DNA from 2 places in the Streptomyces sp. NPDC059037 genome. Region 2 is predicted to be linked to the other one. Evidence: riboswitches for the same ligand, from Rfam matches in the RefSeq annotation. Region 2 holds a riboswitch; the other holds the start of a gene.
The links. Region 2 has a riboswitch for S-adenosylmethionine ahead of ACFWY6_RS27855 (aminotransferase class V-fold PLP-dependent enzyme). Riboswitches for the same ligand answer to the same signal wherever they lie in the genome.

Region 1 (4,639 bases), on a different contig from region 2:
ACAGTTCGGTCCGGTCGACGCGGACGATCACCCGCCGACCGGCACCCACCTGCTCCCGCAGCGCGACCAGCCGCTCCTCCACATCCGCCCGCCGCGACCGCTCCCGCAGGAAATCCGCGTCCGCCCCAAGCCCGTGCACCCCGATCCGCGTCCCCGACGTACCGCCGAGCGCGTCCACGCAGCACGCGGTGAACGCGTCCGCCCACCGCCCCGTCAGGAACGCCGCCCGGTCGGCGCCCAGGATGCCCCGCAGCAGCTGCTCGGCGACGTCGTCCGGCAGCATCCGGAAGTAGTCGACCGGCGCCCACGGCGTGTGCGAGAAGTGGCCGATGCGCAGGTCGGGGCGGAGTTCGCGGAGCATCCCGGGCACGAGCGACAGGTGATAGTCCTGGACGAGGACCGCGGCGCCGGACCCGGCACTCTCCGCGAGCGCCTCCGCGAAAGCCCGGTTGTATGTCTCGTACGAGGCCCACTGCGCCCGGAACTCCGGGCCGAACGCCGGTTCCAGCGGGGTCTGGTACAGCATGTGGTGGACGAACCAAAGGACCGAGTTCGCGATCCCGTTGTACGCGTCGGCGTGCACGCCCTCGTGCGACCCGGCGTCGATGTCGAGCATCCGTACGCCCGGCTCGGCGACCCCGCGCCGCACGGCCTCCCGGTCGCCGTCACCCAGCGCCGCGCAGACCCACAGGGCGTCCGCCTCGTCCCCGATCGCGCTGAGCCCGGAGACGAGTCCGCCGCCGCCCCGCTTGGCCGTCAGCTCCCCGTTCTCCTCCAGGGTGTACGTGACAGGGCCGCGGTTGGACGCGACGAGGACCTGGGCGGCCGGGGCCGCTGCCTGCTCGGAGACCATGTGCCGAAATCTAGCCCCTCCGGGGAAACCTCAAACGTACGGCCGGACCCCCGCGGGGACCCGGCCGTATACGTGCCAGGAGCAAGCAGTCGCGCGAAGACCCGAGCGCCTGGCCGCGCCTGCACCCGCTGGGCGCGTGGCTACGCCACGCGGCGTTCCGCGTACTCCGCGATGTCGGCCATCGGCGGCCGCTCCTCCGTGTCCACGGCGTGGGTGCGCGGCGCGAATCCGTGCTCGTCCCGCTCGAACTGCGTGAGCTCGGGGCGTACGAGGTGTCCGCGGGCGAGCCGCAGCTGTGCCGTCCGGTAGATCGCCGCGGCCATCCGGCCCAGCGCCTGACCGTCCTGGTGACGGTGCTTGCGCACACCGACGTCGACCTGCGCGAGCGCGTCGAGGCCCACCGTGTGCAGCGCGTCGACAAGGAGGCCCAGCTCCACTCCGTAACCGACGGGGAACGGCAGCCGTTCGAGCAGCGACCTGCGCGCCGCGTACTCGCCGCCGAGCGGCTGGACGAAGCCCGCGAGCTGCGGCCAGTGCATGTTCAGCAGCGGGCGCGCCATCAGCTCGGTGACCCGGCCGCCCTGACCTGCTGCCTCGCCGAGGGGCCGGTCGTACATCGCCTTCACGAAGTGCACATCGGGCTCGGTCAGGAGTGGGCCCACGATGCCCGAGACGAAGTCCGCCGAGAACTCCTTCAGGTCCGCGTCGACGAACGCGACGATGTCACCGCCGGTCACCAGGAGCGAACGCCAGAGCACCTCGCCCTTGCCGGGCACGGCCGGGATGCGGGGGAGGATCTCGTCCCGGTGCACGACCCGCGCGCCCGCGGCGCGCGCGACCTCGGCCGTGCGGTCCTTCGAGCCCGAGTCGATCACCACGAGCTCGTCGACGAGCGGGGCCTTCTCGACCAGCTCACGGCGGATCTCCGCGACGATCTCGCCGACCGTCTCCTCCTCGTCGAGCGCGGGCAGCACGACACTCACCGACGTGCCGGACGCCTTCTTCGCCGCGGTGAGCCGGTCAAGCGGCCGGTCGGCGACGGACCAGGAACGCCTGCTCAGCCAGCGCTCGGCCTCTTCCAGCAAGGTCAGGGTCCTCTCTGTGTGATCCATCTCGCGGTTCGGACGACTATCTCAAGCGTCCAGGCCTTCGGTTACAGTCTTGAACAACGCGGATGACCATCGCATGTCGGGGGCCATCGCGTAACAAATGCACCGGGACCGCGAGCCCGGCGCCATAGCGCTCATCCAGAGGGGCAGAGGGATACGGCCCGTTGAAGCCCCGGCAACCCTCCCGCCGACCGACGAGGTCACGGTGGGGAAGGTGCCAATTCCGTCTCGCGGCGAGATGCGCCGCGGGGAAGATGAGGAGAAAGGGCCTCGCCTCCATGGCTGCGCAGACTGTCGCAACGAACGACACCACCACCACCGCTACGAACTCCGTAGACCTCGGCCCCGCTTCGGGCCTCTCCTGCCGCGAGTGCGGCGAGCTCTACGCCCTCGGCCCCATCTTCGCCTGTCAGGCCTGTTTCGGCCCGCTCGAAGTGGCCTACGACCTGCCGACCGGTGACCCCGAGGCGCTCCGCAAGCAGATCGAGTCCGGCCCCGCCAACATCTGGCGTTACGCGCCACTGCTCCCCGTCCCCGCCGACGTGGCCGACAAGCCGAACCTGAACCCCGGCTGGACCCAGCTCGTCAAGGCCGACAACCTCGCCCGTGAACTCGGCGTCGAGCAGGGCAAGTTGTTCGTCAAGGACGACTCGGGCAACCCCACGCACTCCTTCAAGGACCGCGTCGTCGCGCAGGCGCTCGAGGCGGCGCGCGCCTTCGGGTTCACGACTCTTTCGTGCTCCTCGACGGGCAACCTCGCCGGTGCCGTCGGCGCCGCCGCGGCCCGCGCCGGCTTCCGCTCCTGCGTGTTCATCCCGCACGACCTGGAGCAGGGCAAGGTCGTCATGGCCGCGGTGTACGGCGGCGAGCTCGTCGGCATCGAGGGCAACTACGACGACGTGAACCGCTTCTGCTCCGAGCTCATCGGCGACCCGCTGGGCGAGGGCTGGGGCTTCGTCAACGTCAACCTGCGGCCGTACTACGGCGAGGGCTCCAAGACCCTCGCGTACGAGATCTGTGAGCAGCTGGGGTGGGTCCTTCCTGACCAGCTGGTCATCCCGATCGCTTCGGGCTCGCAGCTCACGAAGATCGACAAGGGTCTGAAGGAGCTGATTGCGCTTGGCCTCGTGGAGGACAAGCCGTACAAGATCTTCGGCGCGCAGGCGGAGGGGTGCTCGCCGGTGTCGGCGGCCTTCAAGGCGGGCCATGACGTCGTACGCCCCCAGAAGCCGAACACCATCGCCAAGTCGCTGGCGATCGGCAACCCGGCCGACGGGCCGTACGTCCTCGACATCGCGCGGCGTACGGGTGGTGCGGTGGAGGACGTGAACGACGAGCAGGTCGTCGATGCGATCAAGTTGCTCGCGCGGACGGAAGGCATCTTCGCGGAGACCGCGGGCGGGGTGACGGTCGGCGTCACCAAGAAGCTGATCGAGGCGGGCCTCATCGACCCCTCCCTCACCACGGTCGTGCTCAACACCGGGGACGGCCTCAAGACCCTCGATGCGGTCGCCGACACTTCGCAGGCCACGGCCACCATCCGGCCCAGCCTTGATGCGTTCCGCGCCGCTGGGCTTGCAGGCTGAGCTTGTTCGCTTGTCTGCGGGACCGTTGTGGCTGGTCGCGCAGTTCCCCGCGCCCCTTTCAGGGGCGCTCCCTCCCCGTATCTCAGAGGTGAACCCCATGAGCGTCAACGTCCGCATCCCCACCATCCTTCGCACCTACACCGGCGGTCAGGCCGAGGTCGCTGCCGAGGGGGCGAACCTCTCCGAGGTCATCGCCGACCTGGAGAAGAAGCACGCCGGTATCGCCGCCCGCGTCCTGGACGACCAGGGCAAGCTGCGCCGCTTCGTGAACGTGTACGTCAATGATGACGACGTCCGTTTCGAGCAGGGTCTGGAGACGGCCACTCCGGACGGCGCGGGTGTCTCGATCATTCCTGCCGTCGCCGGAGGCTGACCATCGAGCACAGTGCCGGCGGCTGATCCTTTACGCAAGCACCCTGTGTTATCTCAATTGCCCCCTCCGCGAGAGAAGTGGAGGGGGCAATTCCATGTGGTTGAGCGCGGTACAGTTGGGAAACGAGCTTCTCCGTTTGTGCCGAGCGCATATACGAAGTCGGTCTGGTGCCGACAAGAAGTAGCCAAAGTGCACTGCCCATTTGAGCCGATCACGGCATTTGTCTGGCCCGACTTGCCCTGAAGTCCGGCAAATTCTCCGCATATTTCCGATCGGGCGTGCCCGGAATTCTCGTCCGATTGACCTGTTGCAGACGGCAGTTGGACAGATACATTCAGCCGCGGTCGACGCGTTCCGGCGCACACCTCCACATCCCATTGGGGGGGTGAGGTCTGACCCGGGTCCGCGAAGTGCGGGCCCGTGCAAGGGCCAGTAATAGGGGAGTTAGGCATGGCTCAGGGCACCGTCAAGTGGTTCAACGCGGAGAAGGGGTACGGCTTCATCGCGGTCGACGGTGGTGCGGATGTTTTCGTCCACTACAGCGCGATCCAGATGGACGGCTACCGCACCCTTGAAGAAGGTCAGCGAGTCGAGTTCGAGATCTCGCAGGGCCAGAAGGGTCCGCAGGCGGACATGGTCAAGCTCGCCGTCTGATCTCGGCGCGATCGGCCACCGACGCACTCACGGCGAGGGGCCCGTATCCCGACAGGGGTACGGG
Region 2 (4,639 bases):
CTGCGCTCGAACAGGGGGGACCCCCTTCGCGGCGGAGCCGCCAATGTCACAGCCCCGCGCCCCTTCGGGCGCTACCCCCTCGCCCATCGGTTCCCTCTGCCCTGGAGACCCCCATGCTGACCCGTTTCGCCATCGCCCCCAGCGGCTTCAAGGAGTCCCTGTCCGCGCACTCCGCGGCCGAGGCCATCGCCGAAGGAGTACGCCGTGTCGTCCCGCACGCGGTGACCGATCTGATCCCCCTGGTGGACGGCGGCGAGGGCACCGCGCGCGCCCTGGCCGCCACCGGCGGCGGCCGCCTGGTCGCACTGCCCGCGACGGGGCCCGTCGGCCAGCGGATCGGCACGCACTTCGCGCTGCTCCCCGACGGCACGGCGGTCGTCGAGATGGCGGCGGTGGCCGGGCTCTCGCTGGTCCCGCGCGATCTGCGCGACCCGGGCGCCACGACGACGTACGGCGTCGGCGAGCTGATCGGCGCCGCCCTGGACGCGGGGGCCCGCCGCATCCTGGTGGGCTGCGGCGACTCCGGAACGTCGGACGGCGGCGCGGGCGCCCTGCAGGCGCTCGGCGCCCGGCTCCTGGACGCGGACGGCTGGGAACTCCCGCCCGGCGGACGTGAGTTGACCCGCCTGAGCCGCATCGACCCGGCAGGCCTCGACCCCCGCCTGAAGGACACCGAGATCCGGGTCGCCTGCAACCCCTTCAACGTCCTGACCGGCGAGCGCGGCGTCGCCCGCGTCTTCGGCCCCCAGAAGGGCGCCACACCCGCCCAGGTCGAGGTGCTCGCGGCCGCCCTTGAGCACTGGGCGCACCTCCTCACCCGCGACCTGCACGCCACGACGGACCTCGCCCTCGGCCCCGGCACGGGCGCATCCGGCGGTCTCGGCGCCGGCCTCGCCGCGCTGGGCGCCGAGCTGCTCCCCCGCTTCGACGTCCTGCTCGACCACCTGGACCTGGACGCCCGCCTGGCCCGCGCCGACCTCGTCGTCACCGCCGAGGGCGCCCTCGACCACCAGACGCCGCACGGCAAGATCCCCGCCGAGGTGGCAAGGCGCGCCAAGCGGTCGGGCCGTCCGGTGCTCGTCCTCGCGGGCACCATCGGCCAGGGCGCGCACCACGTGCGGGCGGCCGGCGTGGACGCCTACAGCGCGATCCTGCCCGCCCCGGTCTCGCTCACGGAGGCGCTCGGCCGGGGCGGCGAGTTCCTCACCGACGCGACCGAGCGGGCCCTGCGGATGATCCAGATCGGCACCCGGCTGCCGTCCTCAATGACTCAGGCCCCGGTGGTGTCCGGCACGCAACGCCCGTCCTCGGTGCGGTAGTTCCACCGCGCGCCGTCCGCCACCAGCTCCTTGACGGCGCGCACGAAACGCTCGACGTGCTCGTCAGGGGTGCCGGCGCCGAAGCTCACCCGGATCGCGTTCAGCGACTTCTCGCCGGGCGCGGCCTCGGGGGCACCGCACTCGCCCTGGGTCTGCGGGTCGCTGCCGAGCAGGGTGCGCACCAGCGGGTGGGCGCAGAAGAGACCGTCGCGTACGCCGATGCCGTACTCGGCGGAGAGCGCGGCGGCGAAGTGCGAGCTGTTCCAGCCCTCGACGACGAACGAGATGACGCCGACGCGCGGGGCGTCGTCGCCGAAGAGCGAGAGCACCTTCACCGCGGGCACCTCGGCGAGGCCCTCGCGGACCTTGGCGATGAGGTGGTTCTCGCGGGCGACCAGCTCGTCGAAGCCCGCCTCGGTCAGCGCCTTGCAGGCGGCGGCGATCGAGTACACGCCGATGACGTTCGGCGAACCGGCCTCGTGCCGCGCGGCGGTGTCGTGCCACTCGACGTCCACGCCGCCGTCCGTGCGCCGGGCGACCTTCCGGGATGCGCCGCCGCCGGCGAGGTAGGGCTCGGCATCCTGCAGCCAGTCGGAGCGGCCCGCGAGAACGCCCGAGCCGAAGGGCGCGTACAGCTTGTGACCGGAGAAGGCGACCCAGTCGACGTCCAACTCGCGTACGGAGACGGGGTGATGGGGCGCGAGCTGCGCGGCGTCCAGGACGATACGGGCGCCGTGCGCGTGGGCGGCGGCGGCCAGCTCCTTCACCGGCCACAGCTCACCGGTGACGTTCGACGCACCGGTCACGCAGACCAGGGCGGGCCCAGTGGGGCCTCCCCTGCTCGAACGAAGTTGAGAGCTTGGGGAAGGGTCGCGGTCGGCGAGCGCATGCTCCAGGGTGGCGACGGCCTGGTCGGCGGTGCGCGGCGCGTTCAGGTACGTCACGCGGGCGTCGCGCCAGGGCAGCAGCGAGGCGTGGTGCTCGGTCTCGAAGACGAAGACCTGGCAGTCGGCGGGCAGCGCGGCGGCGAGCAGGTTGAGCGAGTCGGTGGTCGACCGCGTGAAGACGACCTGGTCGCCCTCGCGGCAGTCGAGGAACTCGGCGACGGTGACCCGGCTGTTCTCGAACAGGTCGGTGGAGAGCTGCGACAGATACCCGGCCCCGCGGTGCACGCTGCCGTAGTACGGCGCGTACGCGGCCACGTCGTCCCACACCCGCTGCAGCGCGGGCGCGCTCGCCGCGTAGTCGAGCGCGGCGTAGGTCACCTCGCCACCGGTGACGAGCGGCACGGTGACGTCCCGGCCGAGGACGGCGAGGGGGGCACAGACGGACGAGTCGGCGGCTACGGCGGAAACAGACATGGCGAACTCCCGTGGGAAGGCAGGCGAGTTCACTGCAGCGACGCCCGTGCGACACGCAGGGCGGTGCAGTGATGAAGAGAAAAGGGGGTGCGGAAAAGGGGCCGGAAAGCCCTATCGCATTCGCTTGCTCACGAGACTGCTCCCTTGAGGACCAGGACCCCAGGGATGCGACACTCATCGAGTGCGCAGGGGTCCGCGCTTGCCATACGCCTTGCTGCGTACGGCCTGGTCTTCACCCGGGGCACCCCGCCACGGACGGAGGGTTGCCGGACAGCAAGCCGGGGCCTAATCGCTGTCACTCATGACCTGTTGAGCATCTTGCCACACGATCTTCGACGCGCAAGGCGCAGTCCAGAATCCGGACTGCGCCTTGCGTCACATGCGGGGCCCGTGTCAGCGGTTGCTGGCCGCCACCCAGCGCTCCAGGGCCTTCTTCGCGGCCCCGGAGTCGATGGACTCGGCCGCCCGCACCATGCCGGCCCGGATCTGCTCCACGAGGCTCCCCTCGCCCGGCGAGAGGGCCACGAGCGCCGCCGCCGAGTTGAGCAGCACCGCGTCCCGCACCGGCCCGGTCTCCCCGTCGAGCAGCCGCCGCGCGACCTCCGCGTTGTACGAGGCGTCGGCGCCCCGCAGCGCCTCGATGGGCACCAGGTCGATCCCGACGTCGCGGGGGTCGAAGGCCTCCTCGCGCACGGCGCCGTCACGCACCACCCAGACCCGGGAGGTCGACGTCGTCGTCAGCTCGTCGAGCCCGTCGTCGCCGCGGAAGACGAGCGAGGAATGCCCGCGCTCGGCGAAGACACCGGCCACCACGGGCGCCATCCGCGGGTCGGCGACACCGACCGCCTGGGCCCGCACCCTGGCCGGGTTGGTGAGCGGACCGAGCAGGTTGAACACGGTCCGGATGCCCAGCTGGCCGCGCGCGGCGCCCGCGTACCGCAGCGCCGGGTGGAACTTCACCGCGAAGCAGAAGGTGATGCCCGCCTCCTCCACGACCTCGACGACCCGCTGCGGCGTGAGCTCCAGGTTCACGCCGAGCTTCTCGAGCACGTCGGAGGCGCCGCTGGCCGACGACGCGGCGCGGTTGCCGTGCTTGACGACCTTCGCGCCCGCGCCGGCGATGACGATCGCGGACATCGTGGAGATGTTGACCGTCTTGGCGCCGTCGCCACCGGTGCCGACGATGTCGACGGTCTCGCCGGGCACCTTGATCACATTGGCGTGCTCATACATGGCGCGTACGAGACCGGAGATCTCCTCGACCGTCTCGCCCTTGGCCCGCAGCGCCACCACGAAGCCGGCGATCTGCGCGTCGGTGGCCTCGCCGCGCATGATGCGGTCCATGGCCCAGGCGGTGTCGTCGGCGCTCTGGTCGCGCCCGTCGAGCAGACCGTTCAGTACGTCGGGCCAGGAACGGCCCGCCGCGGTATTGCCTCCTGCGGGGGTCACAGCGCTCATCTGCCGCTCCTGAGTTCGTATAAATGGGCCAAGGACACCCTATCCAGGTCCGGGGACGGCAAAGAGCCCCGTCCGCGCAATGGACGGGGCTCTTGCCGTGGCGACCTTGTGGTCAGAGCTCTGCGAGCTCAGGGATCAGTGGTGGCCGTGGCCGCTCGTGATCTCCTTGTACTCCTCGACGGTGGGCTTGGGGATCTGGCTGTCTTCCCCGTAGTAGCCCTTCGAGAGCTTGGCCCGGAGCTTCTGCGAACCGGACACCTTGCGCTCGACGCCGTTCTCGTCGACCGTCGGGCCGATCTCGATCGGCGCGTACTGCTCGTGCGCGGTGAGCGTGTGCAGCTGCTCCTGGTTGAGCGGCTCGTGGACCTCGATGAACTCACCGTGCGGCAGGCGCTTGATGATGCCGGACTCGCGTCCGTGCAGCACCTTGTCCTTGTCGCGCCGCTGCAGACCCAGGCAGATCCGCTTGGTGATGATGAACGCCAGCACCGGGAAGACGAA

Region 1: another riboswitch for S-adenosylmethionine. It lies ahead of thrC (threonine synthase); the one in region 2 lies ahead of ACFWY6_RS27855 (aminotransferase class V-fold PLP-dependent enzyme).

Annotation. Positions count from the first base shown of each region.
Region 1 is NZ_JBHYIG010000076.1:683-5,321, forward strand. It holds gene ACFWY6_RS17945 (trehalose-6-phosphate synthase) at 1-853, opposite strand, end outside; gene ACFWY6_RS17950 (glucosyl-3-phosphoglycerate synthase) at 994-1,938, opposite strand; SAM riboswitch class I at 2,094-2,223, shown strand; gene thrC (threonine synthase) at 2,217-3,548, shown strand; gene ACFWY6_RS17960 (MoaD/ThiS family protein) at 3,646-3,921, shown strand; gene ACFWY6_RS17965 (cold-shock protein) at 4,372-4,575, shown strand.
Region 2 is NZ_JBHYIG010000156.1:13,211-17,849, forward strand. It holds gene ACFWY6_RS27850 (glycerate kinase) at 114-1,319, shown strand; gene ACFWY6_RS27855 (aminotransferase class V-fold PLP-dependent enzyme) at 1,271-2,680, opposite strand; SAM riboswitch class IV at 2,871-2,987, opposite strand; gene trpD (anthranilate phosphoribosyltransferase) at 3,074-4,138, opposite strand; gene ACFWY6_RS27865 (cytochrome bc complex cytochrome b subunit) at 4,274-4,639, opposite strand, start outside.